One region of the Streptomyces sp. NBC_01288 genome, then DNA from elsewhere that is predicted to be linked to it. Evidence: riboswitches for the same ligand, from Rfam matches in the RefSeq annotation. Region 1 holds a riboswitch; each other region holds the start of a gene.
The links. A riboswitch is a leader RNA that binds a small molecule or an ion and turns the genes downstream of it on or off. The one in region 1 is predicted to bind cyclic di-AMP.
Positions count from the first base shown of each region.

Region 2: it holds a riboswitch for cyclic di-AMP, as region 1 does, so the genes downstream of both, OG194_RS40490 (C40 family peptidase) here and OG194_RS06195 (M23 family metallopeptidase) in region 1, are expected to answer to the same signal.
Region 3: it holds a riboswitch for cyclic di-AMP, as region 1 does, so the genes downstream of both, OG194_RS27625 (transglycosylase family protein) here and OG194_RS06195 (M23 family metallopeptidase) in region 1, are expected to answer to the same signal.

Region 1 is NZ_CP108427.1:1,387,144-1,394,500, reverse strand. It holds gene OG194_RS06215 (helix-turn-helix domain-containing protein) at 1-62, shown strand, start outside; gene OG194_RS06210 (DUF6126 family protein) at 59-184, shown strand; gene OG194_RS06205 (tyrosine-protein phosphatase) at 203-1,000, opposite strand; gene OG194_RS06200 (alpha-galactosidase) at 1,171-3,243, shown strand; cyclic di-AMP (ydaO/yuaA leader) riboswitch at 3,547-3,709, shown strand; gene OG194_RS06195 (M23 family metallopeptidase) at 3,714-4,661, shown strand; gene OG194_RS06190 (SGNH/GDSL hydrolase family protein) at 4,850-5,635, shown strand; gene OG194_RS06185 (TetR/AcrR family transcriptional regulator) at 5,723-6,337, opposite strand; gene OG194_RS06180 (glutamate dehydrogenase) at 6,382-7,357, opposite strand, start outside.
Region 2 is NZ_CP108427.1:9,006,343-9,013,699, reverse strand. It holds gene OG194_RS40500 (ATP-dependent Clp protease proteolytic subunit) at 1-352, shown strand, start outside; gene OG194_RS40495 (hypothetical protein) at 360-668, shown strand; cyclic di-AMP (ydaO/yuaA leader) riboswitch at 1,008-1,187, shown strand; gene OG194_RS40490 (C40 family peptidase) at 1,191-1,664, shown strand; gene OG194_RS40485 (ATP-binding protein) at 1,771-2,229, opposite strand; gene OG194_RS40480 (helix-turn-helix domain-containing protein) at 2,442-3,311, shown strand; gene OG194_RS40475 (DUF397 domain-containing protein) at 3,321-3,545, shown strand; gene OG194_RS40470 (8-amino-7-oxononanoate synthase) at 3,587-4,714, opposite strand; gene bioB (biotin synthase BioB) at 4,861-6,069, shown strand; gene OG194_RS40460 (adenosylmethionine--8-amino-7-oxononanoate transaminase) at 6,062-7,354, shown strand; gene bioD (dethiobiotin synthase) at 7,356-7,357, shown strand, end outside.
Region 3 is NZ_CP108427.1:6,117,461-6,124,817, reverse strand. It holds gene OG194_RS27655 (zinc-binding dehydrogenase) at 1-396, shown strand, start outside; gene OG194_RS27650 (hypothetical protein) at 393-677, opposite strand; gene OG194_RS27645 (Ppx/GppA phosphatase family protein) at 838-1,809, opposite strand; gene OG194_RS27640 (DUF501 domain-containing protein) at 1,806-2,336, opposite strand; gene OG194_RS27635 (FtsB family cell division protein) at 2,444-2,920, opposite strand; gene eno (phosphopyruvate hydratase) at 3,020-4,306, opposite strand; gene OG194_RS27625 (transglycosylase family protein) at 4,622-5,317, opposite strand; cyclic di-AMP (ydaO/yuaA leader) riboswitch at 5,327-5,508, opposite strand; gene OG194_RS27620 (LysM peptidoglycan-binding domain-containing protein) at 5,702-6,679, opposite strand; gene OG194_RS27615 (cytochrome P450 family protein) at 6,905-7,357, opposite strand, start outside.

The sequences.
Region 1 (7,357 bases):
CCCTGCTCCAGAGCCCCACGGCCACCCTGTGCCTGGGCCCGATCACCGGAGAGACGCCATGAGCGGCAACAACATCGAGGACAAGTTCCCCCGCGCCCTGTGGGTGCGGCTCATCATCTACATCGCCGTCGGACACGTCTTCGCGGCCTTCATCTACCTGCTGTTCTCCGTGGGCGCCAAGTAGCCCATCGCGGCCGCGAGTTCAGTCCAGGAGTCGCTCGCGCAGCCGCTCCCGGATCTCCGGGGTGATCCCGAGCCCCTGCTCCAGATAGGCGTCCACACTGCCCCAGGTCTCCTCGACGGTCTCGAATGCGGCCGTCAGATACTCGGCGCGGGCGTCGAAGAGGGGGCTGAGGAGCTCCATCACCTCGGGGGAGTAGGCCGAGGCGGAGGAGCCGCTGCGGCGCACCTTGTAGCGGCGGTGCTTCGCGTTCGACTCCAGGTAGTCGGTCACGATCGCCTCGCGCTCCACGCCCAGGGCGAGCAGCGTCACGGCTATCGAGAGGCCCGCGCGGTCCTTGCCCGCCGCGCAGTGCATCAGCGCGGGAACACTGTCCTCCGCGAGCCCGTGCAGCACCTGGGAGTGCTCAGCGGTGCGCTCCGTGACGATCGTGCGGTACGAGGCGATCATCCGGTTCGCGCCCTTGTCGCCGCCGAGGATCCCGCGCAGTTGGTCTATCTCGCCGTCGCGGACCATCTTCCAGAACTCGGAACCGTCCGCCGGGTCCGACAGCGGCAGATTCACATTGCGCACGCCGGGCAGCTCGACGTCGGGGCCCTCCAGTTTCTGGTCCGACGCGTTGCGGAAGTCGAAGATCGTGTGCAGGCCCAGCGAGTCGAGGAACGCGGAGTCCTCCTCGGTCGCGTGCGCGAGGTGACCGCTGCGGAACAGCACCCCGTGCCGCACCCGCCGTCCGTCCACCGTCGGAAGTCCGCCCACGTCCCGGAAATTGCGCACTCCGGACAACTCCGGCTCGGTCGACGGAATCTGCTGCGTCACGAGGACTCCTCCCACTCGGCCCGACGACGCGGCTCACCGGCGGGCACGCTTCCGACGATACGACATCGATTCCACAGGCCATGAGTTGTCCACAGACGTTGCCTCGCAGGCCCCGGGCCATTGATGATGTTGCTGCTTGAGTGGACTTGTTCGAATCTGTGAGGGGCTTGATGCTGGAGATCGCCGAGAACGGCCGTACGTGGGTGCTCACGGGCCCCACGAGCAGCTACGCCGTCCATCTCACCGAGGACGACGAACTGCTCCACCTGCACTGGGGCCCCGCGATCGCACTCGCCGACGCCGAGGAGCTCGCCGCGCGCCCGCTGCCCGCCGGCTCCTCCTTCGAGTCCCCGCTCGACGGCCGCGAGGAGTACCCCGTAGAGGGCGGCCCCCGCTTCGCACGCCCCGCCCTGTCCGTGCGCACGCCCGAGCGCCGGGGCACGGAATGGACCTTCGAGCGGTACGACACCGAGGGCGACGAACTGCGGCTCCGCTTCCGGGACACCGGCCTCGCGATCACGCTGCACTACCGGACGCGCGGCGACGTCGTGGAGCGCTGGACGAGTCTCGACAACGACGGGGACGAGGCACAGGAGCTGCTGCGCGCCGACTCCGCCGTGTGGACGCTGCCCGAGCGGGAGGGGTGGCGGCTGTCGCAGCTGCACGGGCGGTGGGCCGCCGAGTCCCGGTTGGTGCGGTCCGACCTCACCTACGGTGAGAAGGTCATCGGCAGCCGGCGCGGCCACACCGGGCACCAGCACCTGCCCTGGGTCGCGCTCGACACCGACGCGACCGAGGAGCGCGGCGAGGTCTACGGCTGCGCCCTCGGCTGGTCGGGGTCCTGGCGGATCGCCGTGGCCCAACTCCCGGACGCGCGCGTGCAGATCGGCGGCGGCGCCGGGTACGACGACTCCGGACTGCTGCTCCTGGCGCCGGGGGAGTCCTTCACGACCCCCGTCTTCGCCGGGCTGTGGAGCGACGCGGGCTTCGGCGGCGCCAGCCGCACCTGGCACGACTACCAGCGGACGTACGTCATCCCGGACGCGGACCAGGACCGGCCGGTGCTCTACAACTCCTGGGAGGCCACCCAGTTCGACATCTCCGAGGAGCAGCAGGAGACGCTCGCGCAGCGCGCGGCGGCGCTCGGGGTCGAGCTGTTCGTGGTCGACGACGGTTGGTTCGGCGCCCGCACCAGCGACCGTGCCGGGCTCGGCGACTGGACCCCCAACCCGGACCGCTTCCCCGCCGGCCTCAAGCCGCTCGCCGACCGCGTCCACGCGCACGGCATGCAGTTCGGCATCTGGGTCGAGCCCGAGATGGTCAACCCGGACAGCGACCTGTACCGCGCGCACCCCGACTGGGTGCAGTACCAAGAGGGGCGAAAGCGGACGGAGTTCCGCAATCAGCTCGTCCTCAACCTGGCCCGCGAGGACGTCCAGGAGTACCTCTGGGAGCGGCTCGACGGGCTGCTCTCCAGCGCCCCGATCGACTACGTGAAGTGGGACTTCAACCGCTGCTTCACTGATGCCGGATGGCCCGGTGACACCTATCCGCAGCGCCTCTGGGTCGACCATGTGCGCGCCCTGTACTCCCTGTTCGACCGGTTGCGGGCGGCCCACCCGGGCGTGGCCTTCGAGTCCTGCTCGGGCGGCGGCGGCCGGATCGACCTCGGCGTCATGAGCCGTACGGACCAGGTGTGGACCTCGGACAACACCGACCCGCTCGACCGGCTCGCCATCCAGCACGGCTTCAGCCAGATCCACCCCGCGCGCGTGATGGCCGCCTGGGTCACCGACAGCCCGAACATCCAGCTCAACGGCCGGGTCAGCAGCCTGCGTTTCCGGTTCGTGAGCGCCATGGCAGGGGTGCTCGGGGTGGGCGGCGACCTCTCGGAGTGGACCGAGGAGGAACTCGCCGAGGCCCGCCAGTGGGTCGACCTCTACAAGGAGATCCGGCCGCTCGTGCAGCACGGCGACCTCCACCGGCTGCGCCCGCCGAGCGGCGGACTCAGCGCCGTGCAGTACGTCGACGGCGACGAGACCGTCGTCCTCGCCCTGCTCCAGGCGCAGCACTACGGCGAGCCCCTGCCGGCGCTCCGGCTGCGCGGGCTCGACCCGACAGCGTCGTACGAATGCCTCGAAACGGGCGAAGTCCACCGAGGGGCCGTCCTGTTGCACCACGGGCTGCGGACCGGGCTGCGCGGTGACCTTGATGCGACGGTTATCCGCCTGCGTCGCATCTGATCCCTCTGTCCCAATTGCAGCCTTCGTTCCAACTCGCTCTGGAATAAAGGAACCTGAGAGTTGTGTACGTGAGCAGCGTCATATTCGTGACCGTGCGTCGTTCGTCATGTTCACGTAATTGACGTGCTTTTACAGGGGGATTGAGGGGTTGAGTCCGGTGGGAATTCACGGAGGGTGACGGTGAATTCCCGCAGGGAAACACAAGAAACGCAAATCCGTGGAACCTCCTGCTTGTCCCTTTGCGTCTTCCTCGCTTACGTTCGCCACCAATCCGGACGGACGCCCAATCCTGCCGCCGACCGGACTCCGCACACACCCACCCGTATGCGGCAGGAGCGGGGGACCCACAGGTAAGACGCCTGTTCCGGTCTCCGGAACGGGCTTGGGGTTTAGCCGCGACCAGTGCGCGGCCGGGCATCTCCAGCCCGCACCCGACAGCTCACCTCGCAGGCGCCGGAGAGGAATTCGTCATGCCCGCGAAGGGTAAGCACCGCCGCCCGAAGTCCCAGCGACTCACCCGCTCGATGGCCGTAGCCGGAACCGGCGGCGCCGCACTCGCCCTTCCGCTCATGGGAGCCACCGGCGCCCATGCCGCGACCACGACTTCCGCTCCGGAAAAGGCGGTTCAGTCCGTTCCGGCGACCGAGAAGACGGTTACGGAGAAGGCGGCCGCGAAGACCGTCTCGAAGTCCTCGGGCGTCAAGACGTATTCGGTGCGGTCGGGCGACTGGCTCGCGAAGATCGCCGAGGAGCAGGACGTCACCGGCGGCTGGAAGAAGCTCTACCAGGACAACCGCGAGGCCATCGGCGGCGACCCGTCGCTGATCCACCCGGGCCTGAAGCTGACCCTCGGCAAGAAGGCCGCGACGAGCGGCACGGACACCGGTACGTCGTCCAAGTCGTCCGGTACCACGTCTTCTTCGTCCTCGTCCTCGTCGTCCTCCTCTTCCTCGGAGAAGAGCAGCTCGGCCGCGCAGAGCGACGACAGCACGAGCACCAGCACCTCCACCGGCTACACCCTCCCCGTGACCGGCGGCACCATCGGCACCGGCTATCACGTCGCGGGCAGCATGTGGTCCAGCGGCTATCACACCGGCGTCGACTTCGTCGTCCCGACCGGCACCACCGTCAAGGCGGTCGCCGCGGGCACGGTCGTCTCGGCGGCCTACGACGGCGCCTACGGCAACGAGGTCGTCATCCGGCACGCGGACGGCGAGTACTCGCAGTACGCCCACATGTCGCAGCTGTCGGTCTCGGCCGGCCAGACCGTGACCGAGGGCCAGCAGATAGGTCTCTCCGGCGCGACCGGCAACGTGACCGGCCCGCACCTGCACTTCGAGATCCGGACCACGCCGTACTACGGCTCGGACGTGGACCCGGTCGCCTACCTCCGCTCGCACGGCGTCACCGTCGGCTGACGCCGGAGCCAGGAGCAGAGCAGTTCCGGGGTCAACGCCCCTGATCGGAGGGTTATTCCGACTTTGGACAACCCTTTACGAGTGGCTTATCTCACCGCCCGTCAACCCCAAAATACGATCGCGTAGGTCACACCTCAGGGTGAATTATGGTTGCCGTGGCTAACGATTCGAAGAGTGACAACAGAGCAGTGATCGGGTCGTACGTGGCGGTGGGGGACAGCTTCACCGAGGGCGTCGGCGATCCAGGGCCCGACGGGGCGATGGTCGGCTGGGCCGACCGGTTCGCGGTACTGCTCGCGGACCGGCGGCCCGAGGGCGACTTCGAGTACACCAATCTGGCCGTGCGCGGGAAACTGCTCGACCAGATCGTGGAGGACCAGCTCACCCGGGCCAAGGAGATCCGGCCCGACCTGGTCTCCCTGGCCGCGGGCGGCAACGACATCATCCGTCCGGGCACCGACCCCGACGAGGTCGCCGAGCGCTTCGAACGCGCGGTCGCCGACCTCACCGCCGCCGTCGGCACCGTCATGGTGACGACCGGCTTCGACACCCGTGGCGTGCCCGTGCTCAAGCATCTGCGCGGCAAGATCGCCACCTACAACGGACATGTAAGGGCCATCGCCGACCGCTACGGCTGCCCGGTGCTCGACCTCTGGTCCCTGAAGACGGTCCAGGACCGTCGGGCCTGGGACGGCGACCGGCTCCACCTCTCTCCCGAGGGACACACGCGCGTGGCGCTCCGCGCGGGCCAGGTCCTCGGCGTCGAGGTCCCGGCCGACCCGGACCAGCCCTGGCCCCCGCTGCCGCCGCGCGGCACGCTCGACATCCGGCGCGACGACGTGCACTGGGCGCGCGAGTACCTGGTGCCGTGGATCGGACGCCGGCTGCGGGGCGAGTCCTCCGGGGACCATGTCGAGGCGAAGGGCGCGCTGTCGCCGGACGCCATCAAGATGCGGATCGAGCGGGTGGCCTGACGGGGCGACACGGCAACAGGCTGCCGCGTTAACGGGGTGACATGTGCGGAGTCGTCTCCTCGAAGAGGCGGCTTTTGCGGGAACGGCTCAGGGAGCGGTCAACGCCGCCCGCTCCAGGCCGAGTTCCCGCGCGAGTGCCTCGTCGACCCACTCCAGGGCCCGCGCCCGCGACACCGTGCCCCCGTAGGCGGTCATCTGTACGGCGAGCCCGTCGAGGAGGGCTGTCAGGCGCAGGGCGGTGGTGGCCGGGTCCGGGCAGTGGAACTCGCCCGCGGTCACGCCCTCGGCGACGACCTCCGCGAGGGCCTGTTTCCACTGGCGGTCGAGATCGCGGGTGACGTCCAGGAGGGCGGGTTCGCGGAGCGCCGCCGCCCAGCCCTCGATCCACAGCCGCCAGCCCTTGGCCTGCCCGGTCGGCGCGTACCAGCGCACCGCGGCCCGCAGTCGGCGCAGCGCGGTCGTACGGCGGCCCAGGAGCTTGTGGAGATGCGCGAGGTCGTCCTCGGCGGCGAAGGTGAACGCGGCGGCGACCAGTTTCTCCTTGGTCGAGAAGTGATAGAGCACCAGCGCGTTGCTCACACCGAGCGCCGAGGCCACGTCGGCGATCCTGACCGCCGCCACGCCCCGCGCCTCGATCTGCTCGACGGCGGCCCGCAGCAACTCCGCCTGCCGTTCCGCCACGCTCAACCGCACTCTCGCCACGCGGTCACCCTAATCCGTTGCCCATAGGGGTGCTGTCCCGTACGTCACCGGTACCAGCCGAACCGTTCCGCGATGACCGGCAACCGGTCGTCGACGATGGCGTGCGCGGCGGCGCGCGGTGTCGTGCCGTCGGTGTCCGCGCGGGCCAGCATCCGGTCGATCAGGGCGCGCATCGAACGCCGGGTGTGCGCGAACGCCTCGTCCGCGTCGGCGCCGATGTCGCCGAACAGGGTCCACCACCACCAGGCGTTCGTCCCGGAGTTCACGACCACGTCCGGCAGCACGGTGACCCCGCGCGCGGAGAGCAGGTCCTCCGCCTCGGGCAGTACGGGCATGTTGGCCGCCTCGACGATCCAGCGGGCGGTGATCCCTTGCTGGTTCGTGGTGTCGATCGCGTACGACACCGCCGCCGGAACCAGCACCTCCGCGTCGACGGCCAGCCAGTCCTCGCCGGGGAGTTCGAGGTCGCCGGGGCGCAGCGCGAAGCGGTCCACGGTGCCGTAGGTGTCCCGGGCCGCGAGCAGCGCGTCCACGTCGAGGCCGGCCGGGTTCGCGATCGTGCCCTTGATGTCGGCGACGGCGACGACCGACAGCCCCGCGCGCGTGAGGAACCGTGCCGTGGCCCCGCCCATGGTGCCCAGCCCCTGTACGGCGACCCGTGTCCCCGTGTACGGCACGCCCGCCCGGTCCAGCGTCGCGAGCACCGACTCGGCGACCCCGCAGCCGCCGACCAGCTCGTCGAGACCGATGCCGTCCACCTCGACCGCGAAGGCGTCCGCGAGCCGCCGCCGCGCCGCGGCCTCGTCGTCGAGCAGCGGGTACACGGCCTGGATCGACGACACGAGCCCCGCCTCCGCGGCGGCCCGGTCGACCAGGTCCTGGCTGAGCCCGAGGTCCTCACCCGTCGTCCAGAAGCTCTCGATGTACGGCCGCATGGCGCGCAGGTAGCGCACGAGGAGGCCGTACGACACCGGGTCCCGGGGATCGCAGTCGATGCCGCCCTTGGCGCCGCCCAGGGGG
Region 2 (7,357 bases), 7.6 Mb from region 1:
GACGGTCTGCCTCGGCCAGGCCGGCACCTCCGCGGCGCTGCTGCTGGCAGCGGGCACCCCGGGCAAGCGGTCCGCGCTGCCGGGTGCGCGGGTGGTGCTCCACCAGCCCTCGTTCCCCGAGCCGATCCAGGGTCAGGCGAGTGATCTCGCCATCCAGGCCGAGGAGTTGGCGCGCACGCGGGTCCAACTGGAGGAACTGCTCGCCCTGCACACGGGCCGGACGGTGGCACAGGTGAGCGCCGACATCGAGCGGGACCGGATCATGGATGCCCAACAGGCCCTGGAATACGGGTTGGTGGACCGGATCGTGTCGACCCGCAAGACCTCGCTCACCGAGCCGGGCGGGGAGTGAGCCGACGATGCTGCCGCCGGAACTGCCTCCGCTGCCCGCACTGACGCGCGCCGAGGGCGAGTTGATCGACCGTTACCTGGATGTGGCCGACCTGCTCGGCCGTATCAACCCGGCGCACGACGGTGACACGTATCGTGGTCTGAGGGCCGCTCAGGCGCTCGTGGCCAAGGCCGCCGAGCTGCGGGACGCGCTGGCGCTGATGCACCAGCGGGGCGAGACCGAACTGCACGCCCCCACGCTCGCGCGGGCGCTGCGCGTGCTGGACGGGGAGCGCCGCACGGCGCGCGTCACCATCCCCGCACCCTCCGACAGTTGACGGACCCGGAGCCGTTCCGGCCGGGGGCGAAACGAGCCGAACGGCGTACCCCCGATCGGAGTAGTCGCCGCTCCGCCCATACGGCCGTCCGGGTTGCGCAACACGCGTAGCCCGAGGGCCGCATGAAGGGTTCCGGTGCTGGTCCGAGGGCCTGGAACCCCTCGACACCCCTTCGAACACGGGGCTGTCCACCCGAACGGGTGAGTGGTGAGTAACCCCACAAATCCCCGGTTCCGTTGGGCTTTTCGGACATTCATAGGTGAAGATCCCTGTCTGACGACAAGACCCCGCCGCAGCGGCGGGGCGATCCGGGCGGACGCCGAGTCCTGCCGCCACCCGGATGACAGGTCGACAGGAGTGCATCGGCAGGAGTGGAGGACCCAAGCACGTCGGGTCGCCGGGACGGTCACGCCATGACCGGGTCGAGCAGCCCTTGGGGTGAAGCCGCGTCAGCGGCCGGGCAACTTTGTCAGCCCGAATCCGACAGGTCATCTTTCACAGGCGGCTGACGAAGGGTTGCGCATGACTGCGCTCAATCGTGTCCCGTCGCTGATGGTCAGGGCCGGTACGGCCTCGGCCTTCGCCATCGCCGCTGTTGGCGGTTCCGTCGTGATACCGGGCGTCGCATCCGACGCCGCGGCCGCGACACCCGCGACGAAGGCACTCCAGGTCGCGGCGTCCAAGAAGGGCGCCCCGTACAGGTACGGGGCCACCGGACCGGGCCGCTTCGACTGCTCCGGGCTCACGCTGTACTCGTACAAGAAGGCAGGCAAGAAACTGCCCCGTACGGCGGCCCAGCAGTACAACAAGTCCCACCACATCTCGGCCAAGAGCCGCAAGGCCGGGGACCTCGTCTTCTTCCACTCGGGCTCCAGCGTCTACCACGTCGGCATCTACGCCGGCAAGGGAAAGATCTGGCACGCCCCGAAGACCGGGGACGTGGTGAGGCTGCAGAAGATCTGGACCAAGAGCGTCTGGTACGGCCGGGTCAGCTAGGACCTGTCCGAATCTCCCGAGGGGGGTGGCGGCCACCTGACAGGCCGCCACCCCCCTCGGGTGTCCAGGGACGTTCGGGGACGGAGACGTTCGGAAGACGGCGGCTCTACGGCTCCTGCTGGCCCGCCGTGGTCACCGGTCGGGCCGGTACCGTCCAGGGCACCTCGATGGAGACCGTCTTGCCGCCCTCCAGGGTGGGCCGGACCTTGAGTTTGCCGCCGCACTCCGCGGTCAGCCAGCGGATGATCACCATGCCCCGGCCGTTGTCCTGCTGGACGGCGGCCGGCAGGCGTTTCGGGAACCGGGGATGGCTGTCGGTGACCCCGATGCGCAGCCGTTCGTCACGCTCCAGCTCCATGTCCACCGTGAAGGTGGGTGACTGCCCGAAGGTGTGCTGTACGGCGTTGGTGGCGAGTTCGGAGACGATGAGGCGGATGGTGTCGGCGACCTCCGTGTCCGCCGGAAGTCCCCATTCCACCAGGGTCCCGACGACATAGGTGCGGGCGGTGGAGACCGAGGCGGGATCGCTCGGCAGAGTGACGGATGCTTCCAGATGGTCTGCCATGGCGCGGTCGTCCCTTTCCCGCGGGACCGGTGTCCGACACGGAGCGGATGGTTCGAGTACGGTCCCGGACTGGTGCTTCTTCGCCAGACTGCCATTACCGCGTCGGTAACGGTGGCGATCCACCAAGATATGCATATATCTGTCGCTCGAAGCGGTGAACTCTGCGACCCCAGACCGTATTTGGGCGGCTCGGAAGGAGTAAGGAGAAACCCATGCAGTACGGTCCCGCGGTGCGCCGCCGGAAACTGGGCGCGGAACTGCGCGCGTTGCGTGCGGAGGCGGGGCTCACCAGCGGTGAGGCGGCCCGGTTGGTCGGCTGGCACCAGTCGAAGGTGAGCCGCATCGAGACCGGCGCGAGTGGCGTGAAACCGCCCGACGTCCGGTTACTCCTGGACGCCTACCAGGTCGGCGACCCACAACTTCGGGACATGCTCCTCGTGTTGGCCGGCTCCGACGACGGCGGCGGCCGGCACCACTGGTGGCACGCCTATCGCGGTGTACTGCCGCCCGCCTACCGGGACTTCATCAGCCTGGAGTCACAGGCCAGCACGCTCCGCACCCTGGAGACCTCGGTGGTCCCCGGTCTGCTTCAGACCCCCGAGTACGCCCGGGCGGTGACCCGGGCAGCCGTGGGAGGCCTCGACAACGACGGCCCCGAGCGGCTCGACGCGCTGGTACAGGTGCGGTTGGCCCGGCAGGACGTGCTGCGCGCGGATCCGCCGCTGGAGCTGAGCGTGGTCCTCGACGAGGCGGTGCTGCGGCGCGAGGTCGGCGGGCCGGGGGTGATGGCACGTCAGCTGGTCCGGCTCGTGGAGGCGGCCAAGCTGCCCCAAGTGAGGCTTCAGGTACTGCCGTTCGCCGCAGGAGCACACATCGGCATCACCGGACCTTTCGTTATCTTCTCCTTTCCGAGCACTTCTGATCTGGACGTGGTTGTTCTAGACCACTTGACGAGTAGCCTCTACCTCGAACGGAAAGAAGACCTAGAGGCCTACAGCGAGGCCTTCAACACCCTTCAGTTCCACGCCCTTTCGCCCGATGATTCGTCGGATTACATCGCCGGGATAGGTGACGGCGCGTAAGGAGGCACCATGTCTGCACTGCCTCGGAACGTACCTTCCAGTTCTGAACTGTCCGGTGTGCGGTGGCTGCGCAGCAGCTACAGCACGGGAGCGAACAACTGCGTCGAGGCGGCTCGTCCGCGCTCAGGCCCCCGCGCGGGGCTGCTCGCCGTACGCGACTCGAAGGACCCGCAAGGACCCGCCCTGCTCTTCTCCCCCGAAAGCTGGACGGGCTTCCTCGCCACGTTCCACTGACCTTTCCGCCCGTCAGCGACGCACGACCGTGTAACGCCGACTCATGGTCGCGTCTCGCCGATCACACGTACAGCGCGTTCGATCTCGGCCCCGGAGAGGTCCGCTCGGGCGGTCAGCCTGAGCCGTGAGATGCCGTCGGGCACGGAAGGAGGACGGAAGCAGCCCACGGCCAGCCCTGCCGTACGGCAGTCGGCCGCCCATTGCACGGCCGCCTCCGGGGACGGCGCACGCACCGAGACCACGGCGGCGTCCGGACGTACCGCTTCCAGACCCGCCGCGGTCAGCCGCGTGTGCAGTTCACCCGCCACGGCGCGGGCCCGGGCGGCCCGCTCGGGTTCGCGCCGCAGCAGGGTGAGCGCCGCCAGCGCCGCACCCGCGGCGGCGGGCGCGAGCCCCGTGTCGAAGATGAACGTCCGCGCCGCGTTGACCAGATGGTCGATGACCCGCGCCGGCCCGAGCACGGCACCGCCCTGACTGCCGAGCGACTTGGACAAGGTCACCGTCACGACCACGTCCTCACCGCCCGCGAGCCCCGCCGCGTACGGCGCCCCGCGCCCGCCCTCGCCCAGCACCCCGAGCCCGTGCGCGTCGTCGAGCAGCAACCCGGCCCCGAACTCCCGGCACGCCTCGGCGAGCGCCCGCACCGGCGCCGCGTCCCCGTCCACGGAGAACACCGAGTCGGACACGACGACGGCCTGCCCGTCGTGCGTCCGCAGCGCCTTGCGCACCCCGTCCGGGTCCGCATGCCCTACGACCTGGGTCGCACCCCGCGCCAGCCGGCAGCCGTCGATCAGCGAGGCGTGGTTGCCCGCGTCGGAGACGATCAGCGAGCCGTGCGGCGCGAGCGTGGTGACCGCGGCGAGGTTGGCCGCGTAGCCGGAGGAGAAGACGAGGGCGGCCCCGAACCCGGTGAACTCGGCCAGTTCGCGCTCCAGTTGGGCATGCAGCTCGGTCGTACCGGTGACGAGCCGTGACCCGGTCGACCCCCCACCCCAGGTCCGCGCCGCGTCGGCGGCGCCCTCGACGACCTCGGGGTGATGGGCCAGACCCAGGTAGTCGTTGCTCGCGAGATCGAGGAGCGGCGAGTCGGCGGGCCGGGGCCGCAGGGTCCGTACGAGCCCGGCGCGACGGCGCTGCTCCGCCTGCTCGTCGATCCAGCCGAACGCCATGGTTCCTCCGGGCTTTTGTAGGCAGTGCACAGACACTAATCGGACGACGAGCCGCCCATGGTGTGGTGATACCCACACGCCCAGCCCCATGTCTTGTGCATTCTCTCCTTGGCCGCAAGCGGTCCCGTAGGACAGGATCGGATCTCATGGACCTGCTGAACACGCTCGTGGACAAGGGGCTTCGGCGCGAGCTGCCGACCCGCGCGGAAGCTCTCGCCGTCCTCTCCACCTCGGACGACGACCTGCTGGATGTCGTGGCCGCGGCCGGAAAGGTGCGCCGGCACTGGTTCGGCCGACGGGTGAAGCTCAACTACCTCGTCAACCTGAAGTCCGGCCTGTGCCCCGAGGACTGCTCGTACTGCTCGCAGCGGCTCGGCTCCAAGGCCGAGATCCTGAAGTACACGTGGCTGAAACCCGACGCCGCCTCGAAGGCCGCCGCGGCCGGTGTGGCGGGAGGTGCCAAGCGTGTCTGCCTGGTCGCCTCCGGCCGGGGTCCGACCGACCGGGACGTGGACCGGGTCGCCGGCACCATCAAGGCGATCAAGGACCAGAACGAGGGCGTCGAGGTGTGCGCCTGCCTCGGCCTGCTCTCCGACGGCCAGGCCGACCGGCTGCGCGAGGCCGGCGCGGATGCCTACAACCACAACCTCAACACGTCCGAGTCGACGTACGGCGACATCACCACCACCCACACGTACGCCGACCGCGTCGACACCGTGCAGAAGGCGCACGCGGCCGGTCTGTCCGCCTGCTCCGGCCTGATCGCCGGCATGGGCGAGACGGACGAGGACCTGATCGACGTCGTCTTCTCCCTCCGCGACCTCGACCCGGACTCGGTGCCGGTGAACTTCCTGATCCCGATGGAGGGCACCCCGCTCGCCGCCGAGTGGCACCTCACCCCGCAGCGCTGTCTGCGCATCCTCGCGATGGTCCGCTTCGTCTGCCCGGACGTCGAGGTCCGCATCGCGGGCGGCCGCGAGGTCCACCTGCGCACGATGCAGCCCCTCGCCCTGAACCTCGCCAACTCGATCTTCCTCGGCGACTACCTCACCAGTGAGGGCCAGGCCGGCCACGCCGACCTGGAGATGATCGCGGACGCGGGCTTCGAGGTGGAGGGCGCGGGCGAGGTGACGCTGCCGGAGCACCGGGCGACCGTGGCGGCGGGCGGCTGCGGCTCGCACGACGGAGCCGACGCCGGGTGTGGTGGGGGCTGCGGTGGGCACGAGGGCGCCGGAGTCTGCGGTTCCAGCTCCGCCGCTACGCCCGCTGCCGTGCCGCAGGTCGACGAGGTCCGCCGGGACCTGGTCTCCGTACGCCGTCGAGGTGCCGGAACGGACATCGCGCCCAATGCCTGACCCGACCGGCCGCCTGCCCGTCCCGGAGCTGCTGGAGCTGGACCGGCGGCACGTCTGGCATCCGTACGGTCCGATGCCCGGCCGGGTCGACCCGCTCGTCGTGGAGTCGGCGAGCGGGGTGCGGCTCCGACTGGCGGGCGGCGGGGGCGAGTTGGTCGACGGGATGTCATCCTGGTGGTCGGCGATCCACGGCTACAACCACCCCGTGCTCAACGAGGCCGCGCAGGAGCAGCTTGGCCGGATGAGCCACGTCATGTTCGGCGGACTCACGCATGAGCCCGCCGTACGGCTGGCGAAGCTCCTTGTCGACATGTCACCCGACGGTCTGGAACACGTCTTCCTCGCCGATTCGGGCTCGGTGTCGGTCGAGGTGGCGGTGAAGATGTGCCTCCAGTACTGGCGCTCGCTCGGCCGCCCCGCGAAACAGCGCCTGCTGACCTGGCGCGGCGGCTACCACGGTGACACCTGGCATCCGATGTCGGTGTGCGACCCCGAGGGCGGAATGCACGAGCTGTGGGCAGGAGTGCTGCCTCAACAGATCTTCGCGGACGCGCCTCCAGCCGAGTACGAGGAGTCGTACGCCGACCATCTGCACGAGCTGATCGGACGGCACGCGCACGAACTGGCCGCGGTCATCGTGGAGCCGGTGGTGCAGGGCGCGGGCGGGATGCGGTTCCACTCCCCCGCGTATCTGCGGGTGCTGCGCGAGGCGTGCGACGCGCACGACGTGCTGCTGGTGTTCGACGAGATCGCGACGGGTTTCGGCCGCACGGGCGCGCTGTTCGCGGCGGAGCACGCGGCGGTGACGCCGGACGTGATGTGCGTGGGCAAGGCGCTGACCGGCGGCTACCTGACGATGGCGGCGACGCTGTGCACGTCACGCGTGGCCGAGGGCATCTCGCGGGGCGAGGTACCGATCCTGGCCCACGGCCCCACGTTCATGGGCAACCCGCTGGCGGCGTCCGTGGCCTGCGCCTCGATCGAACTCCTCCTGAACCAGGACTGGTTGACGGAGGTCAAGCGCATCGAGACGGGATTGCGGGAGGGCCTGGCCCCGGCGCGGGAGATCCCGGGCGTCCGCGACGTCCGCGTCCTCGGCGCCATCGGCGTGGTCCAACTCGACCACGACGTGGACATGAAGGCCGCCACGGACGCGGCCGTACGCGAGGGCGTGTGGCTACGGCCGTTCCGCGACCTCGTCTACACGATGCCGCCGTACGTCACGGGCGACGCCGACCTGGCTCGGATCGCCCGCGCGGTGTGCGCGGCGGCGCGGGAGGGATGACAT
Region 3 (7,357 bases), 4.7 Mb from region 1:
GCCCTCGACCTCGTCGGCACCCCGACCCTCCCCGACACCCTGCGCGCGGTACGCGTCCACGGCACGGCCTGCTTCGGCGGCAGCCTCTCCAACCAATGGACGGTGCGGGACTTCTCGCCAAATGAGTACCTGCCGAGGGGAGTTCGCCTCGCGGGCTACTTCGGCGACGCGTCCGACCTGTCCCCGGCTGTCTTCCAGGAGATCCTCGACGCGGTCGCCGCCGGCCAACTCGCCTTCCCTGTCGACCGGGTGTACGACGGCCTGGAGCAAGTGGCGCAGGCCCACGGGGACATGGAGCACGACCGGGCGACCGGGAAGCTGGTGGTGCGCGTCCGGCACCAGCACGGCGGACTCGGACGCGATACCGGGGGTGCGCCCGCGTCCGCCCCTGCCTAGCGAGTGGAGACGAGGGCGATCAGGGCGATGAACAGCCCGAGGATTCCGGCGATCTCGGCAGCCACCGTCAGCATGGGACGTCGTCCCGCGTCACCGGCCGGTGAAGGTGCGGAAGGGGTACGGCCCCCTTCGTCGTGTGTCCGTGGGACGCGCGGAAGAACGGTCGGTCCAGCCCCGGCCTGACGTCGCGCTTGGGCACGTCGGCTGCTGGAACGAACCAGTGCCCAGATCAGCAACCCGATCAGGACGACGATCACGATGTCGAACGGCAACACTGCCATCACCCGCATCCCCCGACGCACACGTTCCGCTCACCGACCACAGGTCCGTGAGTTCCCTGCACCGACTATGCCCGACGGACGACGCGGGCAAGGGCCGAATCTCATCGAGCGTCGCCCCAGGGCATGAAGAGACCCCGGCCATGGCCCTGAACCTGTCGCCTCAGCCGCCCTGCTTGCCCGCCTCGGCCTCTTCCGCCGCCTTGAACGCGATCCCGTCCAGGATGTCGTGTTCGCTCACCACGACCTCCGTCGCTCCGACCCGCTCCATGATCGAGAGGAGTACGAGGGCGCCCGCGCCGATGACGTCGACGCGGCCCGGGTGCATGGAGGGGACGGCGGCGCGTTCGGCGTGGGTGGAGCGGAGGAGGGACTCCGTGATCTCGCGGACGCGGTCGTAGGAGACGCGGGAGTGGTGGATGGCGTCCGTGTCGTACTCGGGGAGGTTCTGGGCGATCGCCGAGACCGTGGTGACCGAGCCGGCCAGGCCGACCAGGGTGCGGGCCTCGCGGAGCGGGACCGTCTGTTCGGCGAGGTCGAGGGCGGCCTCGATGTCGGCGCGCATCGCCGTGATCTGGTCCGGGGTCGGCGGGTCGGTGACCTTGCCGTCGCGGACCAGGTGGCGCTCGGTCATGCGGACGCAGCCGATGTTCACGGAGCGGGCGGCGCGGACGGCGTCGTCGCCGACCACGAACTCCGTGGAGCCGCCGCCGATGTCCACCACCAGGTAGGGCTTGGCGAGGTCGTCGCGGCCGGTGAGTTCCTTCGTCGCGCCGGTGAAGGAGAGTTCCGCCTCCTCGTCGCCGGTGATGACCTCCGGTTCGACGCCGAGGATGTCCAGGACGCCACGGACGAAGTCGTCGCGGTTCGAGGCGTCGCGGGAGGCCGACGTGGCGACGAAGCGGAGGCGTTCGGCGCCGAGTTCCTTGATGACCGCCGCGTAGTCGCGGCAGGCCGCGAACGTGCGCTCCAGTGCCTCGGGGGCCAGGCGGCCGGTCTTGTCCACGCCTTGGCCGAGCCGCACGATCGTCATCCGCCGGTCCAGGTCGACGAGTTGACCCGTCGCCGGGTCCACGTCGGCGACGAGGAGGCGGATCGAGTTCGTACCGCAGTCGACGGCGGCGACACGGGTCACTTCTCGTCCTCCTTCGTCACCGTCACGCACGGCCCCTTGGCCCACCACTCCGGCAGCATCGCGATCGCCTCGTCGCCGAGCGGGTTGACGCCCGGGCCCGCGGCCAGGGAGTGGCCCACCAGGACGTGCAGGCACTTCACGCGGTCCGGCATGCCGCCCGCGCTCGGGAAGCCCTCCAGGACCTCGATGGCGTCGCGGCGCGCGATGTAGTCCTCGTGCGCGGCGCGGTACGCGGCGGCGAGTTCGGGATCGGACTCCAGCCTCGCCGACATCTCCTTCATCACGCCGTTCGCCTCAAGGGTGCCGATCGCGGAAGCCGCGCGCGGGCACGTGAGGTAGTACGTCGTCGGGAAGGGGGTGCCGTCGGGGAGGCGGGGAGCCGTCTCCACCACGTCCGGCTCTCCGCACGGGCAACGGTGTGCGATCGCGCGCAGCCCGCGCGGCGGACGCCCGAGCTGCTGCTTGAATGCCTCGACGTCCGCGTCGGTGGGCTCGGTGCGCGGAGTGGACGGCGGGGGCTTTTCCATGCCTGTACGAAAGTCTCTCTGTCAGTTCAATTCGGTTCAGCCACTGGGCAGTTCAGTCACTGATCAGGGCGGGGGCAGTCACTGATCGCGGCCTCTGCCCCGGTCAGTCACTGGTCGGAGGCGTCGGACTTGTCCACGCCGTCCCAGACGTTCGAGTACCACGGGCGGTCGGCCGCCCCCAGTTCCGCGCGCGACTGCTTGGCCGCGTCCGGGTCGATCACGATGTAGCCCGTCTCCCCGGGCATCACGTAGTGCAGCCGCTGCCGGATCTGCTGCTCCGCGTACGAGTCGTCCTGCCAGCGCGCCTTGAGGTCGCGGAGCTGCTCGACGCGCTGCCGCGCCTGCTCCTGCTGCCGTTGGAGATCGGAGATCTCGGCGCGCTGGGAGACGTACTGCCTTATCGGGTACGCCAGCGCCACGATCAGCGAGCACAGCACCAGGGCGAGGAGGGCCGCCCGGCCGGTGAGCCGGGAGCGGCGGGCCTGCCGCTTGGTCTGGGAGCGGTAGACACGGGCCGCCGTCTGCTCGCCGAGCAGCTTGAGCCTGGTCGCGGTGGAGAACCGGTCCCGGTCCTTCACGGCCATGTCCCGCCTCCCCTTCACACGTGCGTACGTCCCCGCACACGGTACGGGACCGGGTGCGGGGACGTACGTACGACTGGCTAAGGCTTAGCCCGGTATGGGTCAGCCCTTGAAGCGGGGGAACGCGCTGCGGCCCGCGTACTCGGCCGCGTCGTCGAGGATCTCCTCGATGCGGAGCAGCTGGTTGTACTTGGCGACGCGGTCCGAGCGGGCCGGGGCGCCGGTCTTGATCTGGCCGCAGTTCACCGCGACGGCGAGGTCGGCGATGGTGGTGTCCTCGGTCTCGCCGGAGCGGTGGGACATCATGCACTTGAAGCCGTTGCGCTGGGCCATCTCGACGGCGTCCAGGGTCTCGGTCAGCGAGCCGATCTGGTTCACCTTGACGAGCAAGGCGTTGGCCGTGCCCTCCTCGATGCCGCGGGCGAGACGCTCCGGGTTGGTGACGAAGAGGTCGTCGCCGACGATCTGGACCTTGTCGCCGATGCGGTCGGTGATGACCTTCCAGCCGGCCCAGTCGTCCTCGTACAGCGGGTCCTCGATGGAGACGAGCGGGTAGGCCGCCACGAGCTCCTCGTAGTACTCGGTCATCTCGGCGGCCGAGCGGGACTTGCCCTCGAACTCGTACTTGCCGTCCTTGTAGAACTCGGACGCGGCGACGTCGAGCGCGAGCCCGATCTGCTCGCCGGGGATGTAACCGGCCTGCTTGATGGCCTCGATGATGAGGTCGAGCGCGGCGCGGTTGGACTCCAGGTTCGGGGCGAAGCCGCCCTCGTCGCCGAGGCCGGTGGACAGGCCCTTGGTCTTCAGCACCTTCTTGAGGGTGTGGTAGACCTCGGCGCCCCAGCGCAGCGCCTCGGAGAAGGACTCCGCGCCGATCGGGGCGATCATGAACTCCTGGATGTCCACGTTCGAGTCGGCGTGCGAGCCGCCGTTCAGGATGTTCATCATCGGAACGGGCAGCAGGTGCGCGTTCGGGCCGCCGAGGTAGCGGAAGAGGGGGAGGTCGCTGGCCTCGGACGCGGCGTGCGCGACGGCGAGGGAGACGCCGAGGATGGCGTTGGCGCCGAGCGAGCCCTTGTTGTCGGTGGCGTCCAGGTCGAACATCGCCTGGTCGATCAGTCGCTGCTCGGTGGCGTCGTAGCCGACGAGCTCCGGGCCGATCTGCTCGATGACGGCGAGAACGGCCTTCTCGACACCCTTGCCGCCGTAGCGGTTGGGGTCACCGTCACGCAGCTCGATGGCCTCGAAGGCACCCGTGGAGGCGCCGGACGGAACGGCGGCACGACCCGTGCTGCCGTCGTCGAGGCCGACCTCGACCTCGACCGTGGGGTTGCCTCGGGAGTCCAGGATTTCCCGGGCTACGACGACGTCGATGGACGGCACGAGCATCTCCTTCTTGGGGTCTGACGCGGCTACGGCAACACCGCAGCGGCTCTGCGAGACGAGCCTAACCGGCTCGGGGCGATTGGCCATCCGGTCGGCCGCCTGATGGACAGAACCGAGAGTAAATTGTTTCCGAACGGAACAAAGCGCTTCGCTGAAGAGCGCGCAAAAAAGCCCCGCTCCGGTGCGTACGGGGGAACACGCACCGGAGCGGGGAGCCCGTGGGGGACGGGGGTGACCCTCACGAGGTCTCCATGATGGGGACCACGGATGTGAGGGCGCTGTGGTTCAGCTACGAGACCGATATGTCGTTTCGGGCTGTCACTTCAGGTGGAGCTGCTGGCCCGGGAAGATGAAGTCGGCGTCGTCGATGATGTCCTTGTTCAGCTTGAACAGCTGCTGCCAGCCGCCCTTCACCTTGTGCTTCTCGGCGATGGAGCTGAGGGTGTCGCCCTTGACGACCTTGTACTCGCCGTCACCCTTCTTGACCTTCTTGCCGGTCGGGGTGGTGACGGTCTTCTTGGCGGCCGGGCGCTCGGCGGAGCGGGAGGCGGTGGTGTCGCTCGTGGAGCGCTCGGTGGTGCTCTTGGAGGAGCTGGAGCTGTTCGAGCTGCTCGACGAGCTGGAGCTGCCGCCGGAGTACGAGGCGCCGGAGAGGCCGGTGCCGCAGGTGGGCCAGGCACCCTTGCCCTGGGCGGCGAGAACCTTCTCGGCGACGGCTATCTGCTGGGACTTGGAGGCCTGGTTCGCGGTGGAGGCGTAGGCGGTGCCGCCGTACGCGGCCCACGTCGAGGCGGAGAACTGCAGGCCGCCGTAGTAGCCGTTACCGGTGTTGATGGACCAGTTGCCGCCGGACTCGCAGCTGGCGACCGTGTCCCACTCGGACGCGGTGGCGGCGGAGGCGCTGCCGGTGGCCATCAGCGGGGCGGCGATCGCGACACCGGTGACGCCGGCGAGCGTGGCGACGCGGGTGGCCTTAGACGGACGGCGGTGCTTGCCCTTGCTGGAAAACAGCATGGAAAATCCCAATCCCCTCACCGACGCCTGCGAGGTGAGCTGTCGGGTTCGGGCCGTGTGAGTTGCCCGGCCGTGCTCGTACGTCTCGTACGCGGCACGACTTAACCCCAAGCCGGTTCCGGTCGTCTCTCAACTCCCGGGCCCGGCGCTTACCTTGGGTCCCCCGCTCCTGCCTACGGCGCTTGACGCGACGAATGTTCCCGGAGGCCGCTGGCAGGACTCGGCGTGTGCGGCAGCCGGGGCTCGTGGTGACGAGCGGCCTTGACCGTAGACACGGAATCGGCGGAATTTCAAAGACGATCAGGGCTTCTGAGACTCATCCCACACTTTGATCAAACCGGACATTCAGCTCGAAGCATGACGTGAACTCCCGCTGCTCTCTTGCTACTTTTCGTCCACTTCCGTACCGACGTCCAAGGTCTGACCGGCGGCGATCTGGGTCGGATCGGCGCCTATCACCTTTTTGTTCTCGGCGTAGAGCGCACGCCATCCGCCGTCGTAACCAAGGGAGTCGGCGATGGACGCGAGGGAGTCGCCGGCGCGGACGGTGTAGGTCTGCGGCGACACGCTCTCCTCGGCGCTGGCACCGCGATGCTTACCGGCACTCTGCTGGTCACCCTGCTGGTCGTCGGAATCGCTGAGCGCGCCGGTGTCGACGAGGCTCCATTTGCCCACCGCCTGGCCCGAGTTGTCCGATTCGTCGATTTTCGGGGAGGCGGCGACCGAGTCGTTGCCGGTCGAAGGAGTGGTTGACTTGTCGGACTTGGCGGAGTTGTCCGTCGCGGTGGGCGAGGGGCTGTCGCTCGACGAGTCGCCGCCGGACGCGTCGGACGAAGTCGAGTCCGTGGTGCCGGAGTCGGACAACCCGGAGGAAGCGGACGAGTCCGACGAACCGGAGTCGGCGTCGGAACCGGAGTCGGAGGAGCCGGTCGGAGTGGCCGACGGGGAGTCACTCGCGAGGCCGGTGTCGACGTCCGTCGAACCCGAGGTGGTGGTGAGACCGGAGAGCAGCGCGCAGGTGGTCCACGCGGAGGTGCCCTTGTCGGCGAGGATCTTCTCGGCGACGGCTATCTGCTGGGAGCGGCTGGCCAGGTCGGCGCTCGGGGCGTAGGCGAGGCCGCCGTACTTCTCCCATTCGTCCTGGGTCATCTGCAGGCCGCCGTAGTAGCCGTTGCCGTCGTTCTCGCTCCAGGAGCCGCCGCTCTCGCAGTTGGCCACCTTGTCCCAGGTGGTGCCGTCGGCGGCGTTCGCGGAGGCCGCGGCGAGAAGGGGGATGGCGATGGCGGAGCCGGTCACCCCGGCCGCGACGAGGAGAGCCGGAGCCTGACGGGGGCGACGGTGACGACCGTTCCCGGAGAGCATGCGGAGGCCTTTCGCGTGACAGCGGGGGGACCGCGCGGCGGGTGGTGCGGGGGTGCTGCGTGGGGTGGTGCGGGGCGCCGCGCTGGTACGTGAACGTACCCACAGTCGATCACTTGTCACAAGTTAATGCCACGGAGATCACGTGAAGATCACAGAGTTGAAGAACTGTCACTTTCGGGTTTAGGGGGCTGGATTGCCGGTTCAGCGGCGCTCCGGACCACCTGTTCAACGGCGTTCCGGGGTGAACTCCACGGGGAGTGTGCGCAGTCCGCGCATGATGAGGCCGCCGCGCCAGCGCAAGTCGGCCGGATCTCCGGCGAGTTGCAGGTCGGGGAGGCGGGTGAGGAGCGTGGCCAGCGCGGTCTGGCCCTCCAGCCGGGCTAGCGGGGCGCCGAGGCAGTAGTGGATGCCGTGGCCGTAGCCGAGGTGTTGATTGTCACGGCGCCCGAGATCGAGGACGTCGGGATCGGCGAACCGTTCCGGGTCCCGGTCCGCGGCGGCCAGTACGACCAGCACGGGGTCGCCGGCCGCGATGTCCTGCCCGCCGAGGGTGAGCGGACGGGTGGCGAAGCGCCAGGTGGCGAGCTCCACGGGGCCGTCGTAGCGCAGGAGTTCCTCCACGCCGGTTTCGAGGAGGCCGCTCTCCCCCGCGGCCAGGGACTTCTCCAGGCGGGCGCG